One region of the Ancylobacter sp. G4_0304 genome, then DNA from elsewhere that is predicted to be linked to it. Evidence: predicted binding sites of a transcription regulator. Region 1 holds the regulator's gene; each other region holds the start of a gene.
The links. The regulator PhoB, encoded in region 1, activates phosphate uptake and scavenging genes when phosphate is short. The targets are predictions, from matches to a motif close to TGTCATNNANCTGTCAT.

Region 1 (3,971 bases):
CGGCGTGTTCAACGGCTCGCGCTTCCGTTCCGAGATCGCGCCGCGCATCGCCGATTTCACGCTGTCGCACAACTGGCCCAAGAAGGGGCACAATCGCGGGGCGTGAGGCTGGCGGGCACGGCTACAGCCCGGCTTCCCAGTAAGGCGGATCGCCGAACGCCTCGCGCAGGCAGTCGGCCAGCGCGCGCAGCTTGGCGGTCGGATTGCGGCCCTCCGGGTGCGCGACATAAATGAACTCCGCCTCGGGCTCGGCGCCGATGTCGATGGCCCGCAGCGTGCCGGCCCGGATTTCAGGCCCGGCGATGAACAGCGGCAGCATGGTGACGCCAAGGCCGGCGATTGCCGCGTCGCGCATCACCATGCCGTTGTTGACCTGAAGCCCGATCCTGGCGCGGACCTGCACGAAGCCGGCCTCGGTCGCGAACCGCCAGTCGGCGAGGCCGCGATGGGTGTAGAAAATCCCGCGATGGTGTTCGAGCCCGGCAAGGTCGCCCGGGGTTCCCTCCCGTTCGAGATAATCGGGCGAGGCCACCAGAACGCGGCGGCTGCGGGCGAGGCGCCAGGCGGTGAGCGGGCTGTCGCGCATCGGCCCGTGGCGGATCACGCCGTCGAAGCCCTCAGCCTGCGCGTCGACCACGCGGTCGTCGAGCTCGATGCTCAGCTCGATCTGCGGATGGCGGCGCAGGAAGGGATAGAGCGCGGGGCCGACATGCAGGGCGGTGAGCGTCACCGGCGCGGAGATGCGCAACGGGCCGGCCAGCGTGCCGCGCCGCTCGGCCAGGGCGGCGGCCGCCGCGTCGAGCCCGCGCAGCGACTGCGCGGCCATCTCTAGAAAGGTCGTCCCGTCTTCGGTCAGCGACAGGCTGCGGGTGGACCGATGTACCAGCCTGGCGCCGAGCTGGCGTTCGAGCTGGGCCAGCCGGTCGCTGACCACCGATTTCGACAGGCGCAGCCGGCGCGCGGCCTCGCTGATCGAGCCGGCCTCGGCGATGGCGACGAAAGCGGCGATGCCGTCGATTTTCATCGTTCGGATTTTCCGGACATGATTTCCATTCTCCTCAGGCTAATCCGAACGCGGTGGCCTTGCCATACTCCTGCGTGACACAGGCCCCCGGAAGCCCCGGCGGCGGATCGTTCATTGCAGGAGAAGTCAATGTCCCGTCTTATCAACAAGGTCGCGCTGGTGACCGGCGCCAGCTCCGGCATCGGCCGCGCGACCGCGGTGCTGTTTGCAAAGGAAGGCGCGAAGGTGGTGCTCGGCGCCCGCCGCCAGCCGGAACTCGACGCGGCGGTCGCCGAGATCGTGGCCGCCGGCGGCGAGGCAGTCGCGCTCGCCGGCGACGTGCGCTCGGAAGACTATGCGCAGGCGCTGGTGGCGCTGGCGGCCGAGCGCTATGGCCGGCTCGACATCGCCTTCAACAATGCTGGCACGCTCGGCGAAAAGGGTCCGAGCACGGGCATTTCCGAGGAGGGCTGGGCCGATACGCTGGCGATCAACCTCACCGGCTCGTTCCTCGGCGCCAAGCACCAGATCGCGCAGATGCTGAAGACCGGCGGCGGGTCGGTGATCTTCACCTCGACCTTCGTCGGCTACACAACCGCCTTTCCGGGCCTTGCCGCCTATGCCGCCTCGAAATCCGGCCTGATCGGGCTCACCCAGGCGCTGGCCGCCGAGTTCGGGCCGCAGGGCATCAGGGTCAATGCCGTGCTGCCCGGCGCGGTGGAGACCGAGATGTACAAGGAAGCCAACGGCACGGCCGAAGCGCAGTCCTTCATCACCGGGCTGCACGCGCTGAAGCGCGTGGCAGCCCCGGAGGAACTGGCGCGCTCGGTGCTGTATCTCGCCTCGGACGATGCGTCCTTCGTTTCGGGCACCGCGCATCTGGTCGATGGCGGGCTCTCGATCACACGGACCTGACGGCACTGTCCGCCTGACGACAACGCCCGCGCGTTTGCGGCGCGCGGGCGATCGTCTTGTCGAAGCGCCAGCCCTCAATGGGGCGGGCGAACATTTCGTTGCGGCGCCTGCGCCCTCAATGGGGCGGGCGAACATTTCGTTGCGGCGCCTGCGCCCTTAATGGGCGCGGGCGAACATTTCGTTGAACGAGTAGCCGGAGCCGCGCACGGTGCGGATCGGGTCGGGCTGGCGCGGGCGGTTCAGCGCCTTGCGCAGGCGGCCGACATGCACGTCCACGGTGCGCTCGTCGATATAGACGTCCTGGCCCCACACGCCGTCGAGAAGCTGCTCGCGGGAATAGACCCGGCCGGGCGACTGCATCAGGAACTCCAGCAGCCGGAACTCGGTCGGCCCCAGATGCAGCTCGCGGCCGGAGCGGTGGACCCGCTTGGTCTCGCGGTCGAGCTCGATGTCGCCGGCACGCAGCAGGGTCGAGATGTGGTCCGGCTTGGCGCGGCGCAGCAGGGCGCGCACCCGCGCCACCAGCTCCGGCACCGAGAACGGCTTCACGACATAATCGTCGGCGCCGGTCGCGAGTCCGCGCACGCGCTCGGTCTCCTCGCCGCGGGCGGTGAGCATCAGCACCGGCATGCGCTCGGTCTCCGGCCGGGCGCGCAGGCGCCGGCACAGCTCGATGCCCGACAGGCCCGGCAGCATCCAGTCGAGGATCACGAGGTCCGGCACGCTCTCGCGCAGCCGGGTCTCGGCCTCGTCGCCGCGCGCCACGCTCTCGACGGCGTAGCCTTCGGATTCGAGGTTGTAGCGCAGAAGGAGGGTGAGGGGCTCCTCATCCTCCACGATCAGAATGTTGGTCGGCATGGTCTATCCTCGCCGCACGCCGCGCCTGACGATCAGGACGGGAACGCCACGGAAGTAAGGCTGGACGTGTCCTGCTTGGGCCGCTCCTCGGTGAGCAGCGTGCCGGTCGCGAGGTAATGCACCGTCTCGGCGATGTTGGTCGCGTGGTCGCCGATGCGCTCGATGTTCTTGGCGCAGAACAGCAGGTGGGTGCACAGCGAGATGTTGCGCGGGTCTTCCATCATGTAGGTGAGGAGTTCGCGGAACAGCGAGGTGTAGAGCACGTCGACCTCGCCGTCGCGCTGCCACACCTCGACCGCCTTGGCGTCGTCGCGGCTGGCATAGGCGTCCAGCACGGTCTTGAGCTGCTCGAACACGATGCCCGACATGTGCTCGACCCCGCGCACCAGCTTCTGCGGGTGGAACTCGCCGGTGAGCGCGAGCACGCGCTTGGCGGTGTTCTTGGCGAGGTCGCCGATGCGCTCCAGATCGTTGGCGATGCGCATGGCGGCCACGATCTCGCGCAGGTCGCCGGCCAGCGGCTGGCGGCGGGCGATGGTGAGGATCGCCTTTTCCTCGATCTCGCGCTGCAGGAGGTCGATCGGGCCGTCGAGCACGATGACCTTCTGGGCGAGCTCGGTGTCGCGCTTGACCAGAGCCGCCACGGAATCGGCCACCAGCCGCTCGGCCTGGCCGCCCATTTCCACGACGCGGCGCCCGATTTCCTTCAGATCGGTGTCGAATGACGAAACGATATGTTCGGTCATGGCATGAACCTCTCTCGTCATTCGCTCAGCCGAAGCGGCCGGTGATGTAGTCGCGGGTGCGGGCTTCGCGGGGATTGGTGAAGATCTCGGCCGAGGGGCCGACCTCGATCAATTCGCCCAGATAGAAGAACGAGGTGATGTCGGCGCAGCGCGCGGCCTGCTGCATGTTGTGCGTCACGATGACGATGGTGAATTCCTGCTTCAGCTCGTCGATCAGGTCCTCGATCTTCGAGGTCGAGATCGGGTCGAGCGCCGAGGTCGGCTCGTCGAGCAGGATCACTTCCGGGCGCACCGCGATGGTGCGCGCGATGCACAGGCGCTGCTGCTGGCCGCCCGACATGCCGAGCGCGGAGGTGTGGAGGCGGTCCTTGGTCTCTTCCCAGATCGCGGCCTTGCGCAGGCACCATTCCACGCGCTCGTCCATCTGCGCCTTGGAGAGGCTCTCATGC
Region 2 (3,971 bases), on a different contig from region 1:
GCGCCGTGATCTCCGGCAACCGCAACTTCGAAGGCCGCGTGAACCCCGACGTGAAGGCGAACTACCTCGCCTCCCCGCCGCTGGTGGTGGCCTATGCGCTGGCCGGCTCGCTGCAGATCGACCTCACCACCGAGCCGCTCGGCACCGGCTCGGACGGCCAGCCGGTCTATCTCAAGGACATTTGGCCCTCGAACCAGGAAATCGCGAAGTTCATCCGCGAGAACGTCACCAAGAAGATGTTCCAGGAGAAATACGCCGACGTCTTCAAGGGCGATGCCAACTGGCAGAAGATCGCCGTGCCGCTCGGCGAGACCTATGCCTGGGACGACCGCTCGACCTATGTGCAGAACCCGCCCTATTTCGAGGGCATGGAGATGACCCCCGAGCCGGTCACCGACATCCTCGACGCGCGGGTCATGGGCCTGTTCCTGGATTCGATCACCACCGACCACATCTCCCCCGCCGGCTCGATCAAGGAAGCGAGCCCGGCCGGCGTCTATCTGCGCGATCATCAGGTCCGCCCCGCCGACTTCAACCAGTACGGCACGCGGCGCGGCAACCATCAGGTGATGATGCGCGGCACCTTCGCCAACATCCGCATCAAGAACCAGATGCTGGGCGGCAAGGAAGGCGGCCTCACCAAGCACTGGCCGGATGGCACCGAGATGCCGATCTACGACGCCGCCATGCTCTACAAGAGCGAAGGCGTGCCGACGGTCATCTTCGCCGGCAAGGAATATGGCACCGGCTCCTCGCGCGACTGGGCGGCCAAGGGTACCAAGCTGCTCGGCATCCGCGCCGTCATCGCCCAGAGCTTTGAGCGCATCCACCGCTCGAACCTGGTCGGCATGGGCATCGTGCCGCTGGTGTTCCAGAACGACGAGAGCTGGCAGTCGCTCGGCGTGAAGGGTGACGAGATCGTCACCATCAAGGGCATCGAGGGCGACCTCAAGCCGCGCCAGACCCTGATCGCCAAGATCGCGTTTGCCGACGGCACGGTGAAGGACGTGCCGCTCACCTGCCGCATCGATACGCTGGACGAGCTGGACTACTTCCGCAACGGCGGCATCCTCCAGTACGTGCTGCGCAACCTCGCGGCCTGACCGGACCCGCCGGGCCGGCGCGGCGGACCGCAGGGTCTCGCGCGCCGGCCCGGCTCACTTCCCGCTTCACCTTTCCGTGCGGCGGCGACACCCGAATGTGACTGGTGCCGCCGTGCCCGTCGTCCTATTGGCTAGAGCGCGCCCCGGCCCCGCCGGAGCGCGCTCTGTCTTTTCATGGGAGCCTCTCCTGCCCGCGCGGCACGGCCTTGCGGGCGGGCGATCCGGCTTCAGTCGCATCCCCCATTGCCGGATGCGCCGAGGGGCGACGTGCACGACATGGCTTTTCTCCTGGCTTTCCTCTCCGCCGGTTTCACCACCCACAACGAGGCCTCGACCGCGCCCTCCGGTGCGCCGCAGGGGCTTGCCGTGTTGCTGGCGGCGTTGGGATGGATGGCGATGGGCGCGTCGGCCGCGCGGGCGGAGGACCCCACGCCCCGTGCCATCACGGCGCCGGCGGCGGTGGTCGAGCTGTTCACCAGCCAGGGGTGCTCCTCCTGCCCACCGGCCGACAAGCTGCTCGGCGAGATCGCCGGCCACGAGAACGTGATCGCCCTCACCCTCGCCGTGGACTACTGGGACTATCTTGGCTGGAAGGACACGTTGGCCAAGCACGGCCATTCGGTGCGCCAGAAGGCCTATGCCAAGCAGCGCGGCGACGGGAAGATGTTCACGCCGCAGGCGATCGTGAACGGCCATGCCATGGCGATCGGCTCCGACGAGGAGGGGCTGGAGCGCTCCATCGCCAGCGTCCCGCACCTCGCCGTGCCGGTGGCGCTGGAAGCCCGCGGCGGCACGCTCGCGGTCTCGGTCGGCGCGGGGGCGGGGTCGGGCGAGGTGTGGCTGTGCCCCGTCGCCAGCCAGATGGAGGTCGACATCGGCCGCGGCGAGAATGAGGGATCCAAGGTCGGCTACCACAATGTGGTGCGCGGCTGGACCAAGCTCGGCGACTGGAAGGGCGGGGAAACCCGGTTCGAGGTGCCGCTGTCGAGCGTCCAGACGGAGGGCGTCGATGCCGTCGCGGTGCTGGTGCAGAACGGCTCCTCGGCCGCGCCGGGCGCCATCGTCGGCGCGGCGCTGACGCCGCTGCGCTGACACACGCCCTGTCCGATCTGGCCGGTTCGGCGCTGCGCCGGGCAAAAAAATAGGGCCGGCGACTGCCGACCCTGAAGGCCAATTGGGGATTGAACCTTAATGCGCTACACCGAGCCGGCCCACAAAACGCCGCGGGGGGCTGGGGGGCTGGGAAACCGATGCGCCTCGCGAACCGACCCGGTGTATGGTTAAGAAGATGGCCCCCGCCATGGGCGCCGCAAGGGCCGAATTTGGGCGGCCGTGTGTTTTTCGTTAACGAGCCCGTGAGCGGAGCCGGCATTGCCGCGGCGGCCTACAAGGCGCTTGAAGCCGAGCGCCGGCGGCGCGATCATGACCGCGCGATGACAATCGCGCGTCACCTTGAGTCCAAGCCCGGAGGAGCCGCGTGGCCGATACCGACCCGATAGGTCTGCCGGTCGGCACCCGCAACGAGCGTGCCGACGTCGTTTCTTTCGACCGTCGCGAACTGGACAGCATCCTCAACCTGTACGGCCGCATGGTCGCGCTGGGCGAATGGCGCGACTACGCCATCGACTTCACGCGCGAGCGCGCCGTGTTCTCGATCTTCCGCCGCGCGGCGGAAGTGCCGATCTACCGCATCGAGAAGGACCCGCGCCTCGCCCGCCGCCAGGGCGCCTACACCGTGGTGTCGCAGACCGGCCTCATCCTCAAGCGCGGGCATGAGCTTGCGCGCGTGCTCGCGGTGCTGGAAAAGCCGCTGCGCGCCGTGAACTGAACGCTCCCGGCGCTTCGCCCACCGACCGCATCCCGAAGGAGTTCCCGATGCGCAGCCTCACCGTCGCCGCCACCCAGATGGCTTGCGACTGGAACATCGACGGCAACGTCGCCCGTGCCGAATCGCTGGTGCGCGAGGCCGCCGCGCAGGGCGCGCGGCTCATCCTGCTGCAGGAGCTGTTCGAGACCCCCTATTTCTGCCAGGACCAGGACTACGAGTTCCTGTCGCTGGCGGCGCCGCTGGAGGACAACCGGCTGCTCGCCCATTTCGCCGCGCTGGCGCGCGAGCTGGAGGTGGTGCTGCCGATCTCGTTCTTCGAGCGTTCCGGCCAGACCGCCTTCAACAGCCTCGCCATGATCGACGCCGACGGCCAGTTGCTCGGCCTCTACCGCAAGAGCCACATCCCAGACGGGCCGGGCTACACCGAGAAATTCTACTTCTCGCCCGGCGATACCGGGTTCCGGGTGTGGGAGACCGCGGTGGGCCGGGTCGGCGTCGGCATCTGCTGGGATCAGTGGTTCCCCGAATCGGCGCGCGCCATGGCGCTGCTGGGCGCCGAGATCCTGCTCTACCCGACCGCCATCGGCTCGGAACCGCATGATTCGACGTTGGATTCTTCCGGCCACTGGCAGCGGGTGATGCAGGGCCACGCCGGCGCCAACCTGATGCCGCTGGTCGCCTCCAACCGCATCGGCACGGAACGGGGGCGCAACGGCACCTCGATCAGCTTCTACGGCTCGTCCTTCATCGCCGACGCCACCGGCGCCAAGGTCGCCGAGGCCGGGCGCGGCGAGCAGACCGTGCTCACCGCGACCTTCGACCTCGATGCCATTGCCCATCAGCGCCACAGCTGGGGCGTGTTCCGCGATCGCCGGCCGGAACTCTACGGCCCGCTGCTTACCCTCGACGGCTATCGCTGACCGTAAAACTGCGCTGAAAGACCCGCTCATCATGGCCGAGACGCTGAACAGCCTGCCCGCCGCCGATGGCTTCCGCATGCCGGCCGAATGGGAGCCGCATGCCGGCTGCTGGATGATCTG
Region 3 (3,971 bases), on a different contig from region 1:
GAGACTATGCGGGCTCATACCGTGGCTCCTGAACGGGTCGCGGCCCGGCATTGTCCTCCGGGCCGCGCTGACGTGGAATGAGCGGGCGGCGTCAGTCGGCCTGCGGGCCGACCGCCATGACTTCCATCAGCACGCGGTAGACGTCGCTCTGCTCCATGTAGCCGCGGAAGCCCTCGGCGCCGGGGCCGGTGACCTGCAGCACCACGTCGTCAACGGCATGGACGGCGGTGTCGCTGGAGCGGGGAAGGTTGCCCTCACGCAGCACGGCGCCGGGGACATCCTTGTAAGCCTGGTTGGCAACGTATTCCTTCTTCTCGTTCTGCACCGCCGGCTCGAACGGGCCATCCAGCTTGGGGCGGAAGGTTTCGTAATAGTCGGGGAAGTTGTTGGCGAACAGCATCAGGCGGCGCGAGACGTCGATGCGGTCGGGATAGCCGTCGCCGTTCTTGTCCTCATAGTTCGGGAAGCCGGCATCGGCATAGACGCCGACCTTCTCGCGCATTTCGGTGCCCGGCTTGTCGTCGTCCACCGTGCCGACAATCGCCACGCCGTGGGTGTGGTCGCCGGTGACGACGATCAGCGTGTCGGGATGGGTCTTGGCGAAATCGAGCGCGGCGCCGATCGCCTGGTCGAACTCGATGGTCTCGACGAGCGCGCGGTCCCAGTCCATCGGGTGGGACATCTTGTCGATCGAGGAGCCCTCGACCATCAGGAAGAAGCCCTCGGGGTTCTTGGAGAGTTCGCCGAGCGCGACCTTGGTCATCTCGACGAGGCCGGGCTGGTTCGGGAACTTCGACACGGTGCCCTTCTTGAGGAACTCGCGGTCGAGCGTGGTGTCCATGTTGCCGGTGTGGAACAGGCCGAGGATCTTGCCGGAATTGGTGCCGGCGGCGGCGGCCAGTTCGGTCTTGTCGGTGGCGAGCGCGTAGCCGGCCTCCCGGAACATCGCGATGAAGTCCTGCTCGTCCTTGCGCTTCGAGCCCGGCGTGCTCTTGGGCAGGAAATAGGCCGAGCCGCCGCCGAGGATCACCTCGGGCTTCACGGCGAACATCTGGCCGACCACCGCGGCTTTTTCCGAGCGGAGGCGGGTGTGGGCGACCACGGCGGCCGGGGTGGCGTCCTCGATCTCCGAGGGGGCGACGATGCCGATCGACTTCCGGGTGGTGCGGCGCAGCGCCTCGGCGATGTTCTCGACGCGCGGATCGTCGAACGCGTCCTTGGTGCGGTCGGCATAGACCCCGATGGCGTTCACCGCGGTCTTGTGGCCGGTCATGTAGGCCGACATGGTGTTGGCGCTGTCGGTGGCGATGGCGTTGGTGGCCGAGGTGCCGATGAAGGCGGCCGGCGGAATGCCGTCCATGTTCAGGCGGCCATCGGCCTTGCCCTCATGCATGCCCTTCGACATCAGGCGCGCGCCGGTGCGGTGGGCGACCGACAGGCCGTCGCCGAGGAAGAAGATGACGTTCCGGGCCTTGGCGGTCGCCGGGGTGCCGTAGACTTCCCAGTTCACGGTCTTGGTCTCGGCGCCGGCCTTGGCCTCGACCGTGTAGGTGCCGGGCTTGGCAATCGCGCCGGCGCGGATCAGAACGGCGGAGGCCTCGAAGCCGGGCTCCTTCTCGACGAACACGACATCCTTGCCGAGCACCTTGGCGGCGGGCTCGCCATTGATGGTGACGGTGACGTCCGCCGGCTTCACCACGGCGTCGAATTCCACCTTCAGGTCGAAGGGCGAGCCGGCGAGGATGGTGGCGCGGTCGAGCGGGTACACCGTCGCGGCCTGCGCGGCCGAGAACAGGCAGGTGGTGGCGGCAAGGGCTGCGATGAGCGAGCGCATCCGGCGGGTCTCCCCAGAAGGTGATGGATCGGCGGTAACGGATCGGCGCTTTGGCTAAAGCCCGCCCATGTCACCGGGATGACTGCCCCTGCGTCAGCCGGCGCATGCCGTCGTGCCGGGGCGGAAGAGACGCCCGATTTCCGGCGACGTGCGGTCTCGCGCGGCGCTAGGCTGTCGCCATGCTGTTCGATCTTCCCCCCGCCCCGGTGCTCTATCAGGCCCTGCTCGCGCGCGACGGCGCCTATGACGGGCGCGCCTATGTCGGCGTTACCTCGACCGGCATTTTCTGCCGGCTGACCTGCCCGGCGCGAAAGCCGAAGCCGGAGAACTGCCGCTTCTTCGCCAGCGTGCCGGAATGCCTTGCGGCGGGCTTTCGCGCCTGCAAGCGCTGTGCGCCGCTCGCCCCGGCGGCCGAGAGCGATCCCGCGATCCGCACGCTGCTGGGCGCGCTGGAGCAGCGCCCGGCCTATCGCTGGAGCGAGCAGGATGTCGAGCGGATGGGGCTGGATCCCTCCACGGTGCGGCGCGCCTTCCGCCGCCATTTCGGCATGACGTTCCTTGAAATGGCGCGGATGGAGCGGCTGCGTGCCGGCTTCCAGACGCTGGGCGAGGGCGGGCGGGTGATCGACGCGCAGCTGGAAGCCGGCTTCGCCTCGCCCGAAGGTTTTCGCGAGGCGTTCGCGCGGCTCGCGGGCGTGGCGCCGGGCAAGCTGTCGCGGGAGCCTTTATTGGCCGCGCACTGGCTCGACACCCCGCTCGGCGCCATGGTGGCGATCTGCGACACCGAGCGGCTGCATCTCCTGGAGTTCGCCGACCGCAAGGGCCTGCCGGCGGAACTCAAGCGGCTGAACGGGCTGGCGCGCGGCACGCTTGGTATCGCCCGCATGGCCCTGCACGACCGACTGGGAGATGAGCTCGCGCGCTATTTCGACGGGCGGCCGGGCGGGTTCTCGATTCCGCTCGCGCTTCACGGCAGCGCCTTCACCCGCGCGGTGTGGGCGGAGCTGATGACCATCCCGCCCGGGGTCACCCGCAGCTATTCCGAGATCGCGCAGGCGCTGGGCCAGCCGCTCGCCGTGCGCGCGGTCGCCCGTGCCAACGGCGCCAACCAGATCGCGCTGCTGATCCCCTGCCACCGCGTCATCGGCGCCGACGGCTCGCTCACCGGCTATGGCGGCGGGCTTTGGCGCAAGCAGAAGCTGATCGAGATCGAGCGGCAGCTCGCCCGCGAGCACGCTTTCGACGAAGGTCGTACGGCTCGCGCGGATTAGGTATCGGACGGCGCCGGCCATGCGCGCACGGGGTTTTGTCATGAGCCTGCCGCATGGCTCAGCGGCCGCGCGCGCTTCATTTGCCCGGTGCCTGCGTATATGAGGGGTGTCATGAAACGGGCGGCCCTTGCCGCCTCGAACCGACCCGCGACGCATGTTCCGTTCGCCGGCCCCGACGTGGCCGCAAGGAGATTGCGTCCGACCCCTCAAGCCGGGTTCGTTTCGACAAGCCGGAGCCGGCTTGCCGGCACGGACCCGCAGCGCTGCCCGACGGCCGAGACGGCTGCCGGCCGCGCTGCTCTCGGAGCGTTGCCATGTCCGTCACCCTCGCCGCCCCGGCGACCCCCGCCGCCGTCAATCCGCGCTCGCGCGTCATTCTCGCGAGCCTCGTCGGCACCACGATCGAGTTCTACGACTTCTACGTCTATGCCACGGCGGCGGTGCTGGTGTTCCCGCACCTGTTCTTTCCGGCCGGCAACGAGACCACCGCGCTGCTCGCCTCCTTCGCGGTGTTCGGCGCGGCCATGGTGGCGCGCCCCCTCGGGGCGATCTTCTTTGGCCATCTCGGCGACAAGCGCGGGCGCAAGGTGACGCTGGTTGGCGCGCTGCTGACCATGGGCATCGCGACCTTCCTGATCGGCGCGCTGCCGACCTTCCCGATGGTGGGCTGGCTGGCTCCGGCGCTGCTGGTGGTGCTGCGCCTCGCGCAGGGTTTCGCGCTGGGCGGCGAATGGAGCGGGGCGGCGCTGGTCGCCACCGAGAATGCCCCGCCCGGCAAGCGCGCCATCTTCGGCACCTTCCCGCAACTCGGCGCCCCGCTCGGCTTCATCATCGCCAACGGCCTGTTCCTGATCATCGCTGCGGTG
Region 4 (3,971 bases), on a different contig from region 1:
CTCGCCGTCGCCGGCGCTCTCGCCGTTTTCGACGCGGGCGCGGCGCGGGCCGGCATCGAATCGTCGTGGTCGGCCCCCGCCGGCACCGCGGTTCGGCTCATCGGCGGGGCGCGCGAGGACGGCCGGCTTTCGGGTGGAATCGAAATCCGCCTGACGCCGGGCTGGAAGACCTATTGGCGCTATCCGGGCGATGCCGGCATCCCTCCGCGCTTCGACTGGTCCGGCTCGCACAATGTCGGGAATCTGGAGATCTTCTGGCCGGCACCGGTGCGGTTCGACGAGGGCGGCAGCGTGTCGATCGGCTACAAGCACGGGGTTGTGATCCCGTTCGCCGTGACTCCGCAGGACCCGTCCAAGCCGGTCGCGCTGCGCCTCGCGCTCGATTTCGCGGTGTGCGAGAAAATCTGCCAGCCGGCCAATGCCATCGTCACGCTCGACCTGCCGGCCGAGGGCGCGGCGCCCTCCCCGCCGGCCCTGCTGGCGGCGCAGGCGACCGTGCCCCGCCCCGCCGGGCTCGGCGCGCCGGGCGATACGGGGATCGACGCCGTGACGCTCGAAACCATCAATGGCACGCCGACTATCCGCGTGATCGCGCGCGTCGCCGAGACGGAGCGCGCCGATCTGTTCGTGGAAGGGCCGACCGAGGATTGGGCGCTGCCGCTGCCCCATCGCGAAGCCGGCGCGGACGGGCGCACGCAGTTCCTCCTGCCGGTCGACGGCGTGCCGACCGGCGCCGATGTATCGGCCACGAAGCTGAAGTTCACGCTGGTGGACGGCACGCGCGCGGCCGAGATCACTACCCCGCTTTCCATTCACTGATACGACTTTCCGTCGGACGGGAAATGTCTATGCTACCGGCAGCCGGGCACCGGGGGGCGTCGCGGCTGCGGTTGCCAAGCCGCCTTCCGCCCGCGCAAAAAAGAATCACGTGAAAGGACCACCCATGACCATCAAGGTCGGCGATACCCTGCCGAGCGCCACGTTCCGCGTCGCCACGGCCGACGGCCCGGTGCCGAAGTCCACGGAAGAAATCTTCAAGAACAAGAAGGTCGTGCTGTTCGCCGTTCCCGGCGCCTTCACCCCGACCTGCCACAAGAACCACCTGCCGAGCTTCATCGCCCGCGCGGACGAGCTGTTTGCCAAGGGCGTGTCGACCATCGCCGTGACGGCGGTCAACGACCCCTTCGTGATGGAAGCCTGGGAGAAGGCCTCCAATGCCGGCGGCAAGATCCTGTTCCTTTCCGATGGCAATGGCGATTTCGCCAAAGCGCTCGGCCTTGAGTTCGACGCCTCGGCGGCCGGCCTCGGCCTGCGCTCCAAGCGCTATTCCATGCTGGTCGACGACGGCGAGGTGCTGGTCCTCAATGTCGAGGAAAAGGCCCACAAGGCCGACGCCACCAACGCCGACGTGCTGCTCACGCAGTTCTGATCGCTTGCGCGTCCTCCCCGGCCGGGCGCGCTCCGGCCGGGCTCGCGCGCCCGCCCGAACCCTGCCGCGCTCCCGACGGCGCCGCGGATCAGGCGATGATATCCGGGAAAATCTGGTCCTCGACGAAGCCGATGCGGTCCTTGAGCATCAGCTTGCGCTTCTTGAAGCGGGCGAGCTGGAGCTGATCGCAGCTCGGCATCGCCTGAAGCGCGGCGATGGCGGCATCCAGATCGCGATGCTCCTGCCGCAGACGCTCGAGGAGAGCCGAAAGCTCGCGTTCCTCTTCCGCCGTCATCTGTGTCAAATGCCCGACCTGCAAACCGACTCGCCACCGCCCTCGCGGGGCTTGGGCGCGAGTATCGCCGCCCTTGGCCCGGCCCGCAACACGAACTCGCGAGCCGCCGCCTAAACGCTCCGTCTTGCTGCAGCGCAGCGCATCGTTTGATCGACAGACCGCCCGGCTTGTGACACGCTCATGACGTTCGCTTCCGAAGACAAGGAGAACTGTCCATGTCCATGCAGGCGCATGTTGCGGAACTGGAACGACGCCATGAGGCGCTCGACAAGGCCCTACGAGAAGAAACGGCGCGGCCGGCCTCCGACGAGGTGCGGGTGAACGATCTCAAGCGCCGCAAGCTTTATCTCAAGGACGAGATCGCACGGCTTAAGGGCACCCTGCACTGAGCCGGGTCGCAGTACCCCGATGCCTTGAATTTACAATACCTTGAGTTCACTAAACCGCCGGCCGCTGCGCCGGCGGTTCTGCTCCTCTCTGCACGTAAGCCATGCCTTTTGCCGGCTAGACCTAAGGTCGTAAGCATTTGAGCGCTCTTGAAACAGGAGAGCGCAGCCTGAATCCTTGTGTTCAAAGCAAAAAAACAACGGAACGCTGGGAGACGCCCTCATGACGACCGATGACAGTCGGTACCAACAGACCTATGCCCGCTCCATGCAGGACCCTGAAGGGTTCTGGCGCGAGGCCGCGCTCGGCATCGACTGGATCGCGCCGCCGCGCAGCGTGTTCGATGCCGACCACGGCGTTTATGGACGCTGGTTCACCGGCGGCCTGTGCAATGTCTGCCACAACGCGGTCGACCGCCATGTCGACGCCGGCCGCGGCAACCAGCCGGCGATCTTCTACGATAGCCCGGTGACCGGCGCCAAGCGCACCGTTACCTATTCCGAGCTGCAGGCGGAAGTGCGCACCCTCGGTGCCATGCTGCGCGATCTCGGCGTGGAGAAGGGTGACCGCGTGGTCATCTACATGCCGATGATCCCCGAGGCGGTGTTCGCCATGCTGGCCTGCGCGCGGATCGGCGCGGTGCATTCGGTGGTGTTCGGCGGTTTCGCGGCGGCTGAGCTGGCGAGCCGTATCGAGGATGCGAGGCCGAAGGTCATCCTCTCCGCCTCCTGCGGCATCGAGCCCTCGCGCGTCGTCGCCTACAAGCCGCTGCTCGACCTCGCGCTCACCATGGTCAGCCATCAGCCCGAGGCTTGCCTGGTGTTCCAGCGCCCCGAACTGGCCGCTAGCCTCAAGCCCGGCCGCGACCATGATTGGGCGCAGGCGCGCAGCCATGCCGCCAGCGCCGGCCGCGGCGCCGATTGCGCCGCGATGGGCGCCACCGAGCCGCTCTATATCCTCTACACCTCCGGCACCACCGGAAAGCCCAAGGGCGTGGTGCGCGATACCGCCGGCTACATGGTAGCGCTGCGCTGGTCGATGGACGGGCTCTACGGCGTCGCGCCGGGCGAGGTGTTCTGGTCGGCCTCCGATATCGGCTGGGTGGTCGGCCATTCCTACATCGTCTACGCCCCACTGCTGACCGGCTGCACCACGGTGCTCTACGAAGGCAAGCCGGTCGGCACCCCGGATGCCGGCGCGTTCTGGCGGGTGATCGAGGAATACAAGGTCAGCGCGCTGTTCACCGCCCCGACCGCGCTGCGCGCGATCAAGAAGGAAGACCCGGACGGGCGGCTGATCGGCGATTACGACCTGTCGTCGCTGCGCACGCTGTTCCTCGCCGGCGAGCGCGCCGACCCGGACACGGTGGTGTGGGCGGAACAGAAGCTCGGCGTGCCGGTGGTCGATCACTGGTGGCAGACCGAAACCGGCTGGGCCATCGCCGGCAATCCGGTCGGGCTCGGCTGGCTGCCGGTCAAGGTCGGCTCCACCGGCGTGCCAATGCCGGGCTACGACGTGCGCATCCTCGACGAGGGCGGCCATCCGGTGGCGGCGAACAAGATGGGCTCGATCGCCATCAAGCTCCCGCTGCCGCCCGGCTGCCTGCCCACACTCTGGCAGCAGGACGAGCGGTTTCGCGAGAGCTATCTCGTTGACTTCCCCGGCTACTACAAGACCGCCGATGCCGGCTTCCAGGACGAGAACGGCAACCTGTTCATCATGGGCCGCACCGATGACATCATCAATGTCGCCGGCCATCGCCTCTCCACCGGAGGCATGGAGGAAGTGCTGGCCTCGCACCCGGACGTCGCCGAATGCGCGGTGATCGGCATGCATGACGCGCTGAAGGGCGAGGTGCCC

Region 2: VRZ77_RS04335 (DUF2794 domain-containing protein) is a predicted target of PhoB. The motif match lies at 2,526-2,542, and genes of this name have one in related genera.
Region 3: VRZ77_RS04215 (alkaline phosphatase) is a predicted target of PhoB. The motif match lies at 1,902-1,918, and genes of this name have one in related genera.
Region 4: VRZ77_RS18640 (YdcH family protein) is a predicted target of PhoB. The motif match lies at 1,894-1,910, and genes of this name have one in related genera.

The regions. Positions count from the first base shown of each region.
Region 1 covers NZ_JAZDRM010000007.1:87,031-91,001, reverse strand. Annotated here, with positions in the region: gene VRZ77_RS06015 (polyhydroxyalkanoate depolymerase) at 1-106, shown strand, start outside; gene VRZ77_RS06010 (LysR family transcriptional regulator) at 122-1,024, opposite strand; gene VRZ77_RS06005 (SDR family oxidoreductase) at 1,154-1,918, shown strand; gene phoB (phosphate regulon transcriptional regulator PhoB) at 2,075-2,776, opposite strand; gene phoU (phosphate signaling complex protein PhoU) at 2,809-3,522, opposite strand; gene pstB (phosphate ABC transporter ATP-binding protein PstB) at 3,548-3,971, opposite strand, start outside.
Region 2 covers NZ_JAZDRM010000005.1:62,392-66,362, forward strand. Annotated here, with positions in the region: gene acnA (aconitate hydratase AcnA) at 1-1,103, shown strand, start outside; gene VRZ77_RS04330 (DUF1223 domain-containing protein) at 1,380-2,195, shown strand; gene VRZ77_RS04335 (DUF2794 domain-containing protein) at 2,581-2,931, shown strand; gene aguB (N-carbamoylputrescine amidase) at 2,979-3,851, shown strand; gene aguA (agmatine deiminase) at 3,883-3,971, shown strand, end outside.
Region 3 covers NZ_JAZDRM010000005.1:37,779-41,749, reverse strand. Annotated here, with positions in the region: gene VRZ77_RS04220 (hypothetical protein) at 1-18, opposite strand, end outside; gene VRZ77_RS04215 (alkaline phosphatase) at 92-1,834, opposite strand; gene VRZ77_RS04210 (bifunctional transcriptional activator/DNA repair enzyme AdaA) at 2,014-3,105, shown strand; gene VRZ77_RS04205 (MFS transporter) at 3,420-3,971, shown strand, end outside.
Region 4 covers NZ_JAZDRM010000040.1:934-4,904, forward strand. Annotated here, with positions in the region: gene VRZ77_RS18625 (protein-disulfide reductase DsbD domain-containing protein) at 1-819, shown strand, start outside; gene VRZ77_RS18630 (peroxiredoxin) at 944-1,429, shown strand; gene VRZ77_RS18635 (YdcH family protein) at 1,518-1,724, opposite strand; gene VRZ77_RS18640 (YdcH family protein) at 1,940-2,113, shown strand; gene VRZ77_RS18645 (propionyl-CoA synthetase) at 2,334-3,971, shown strand, end outside.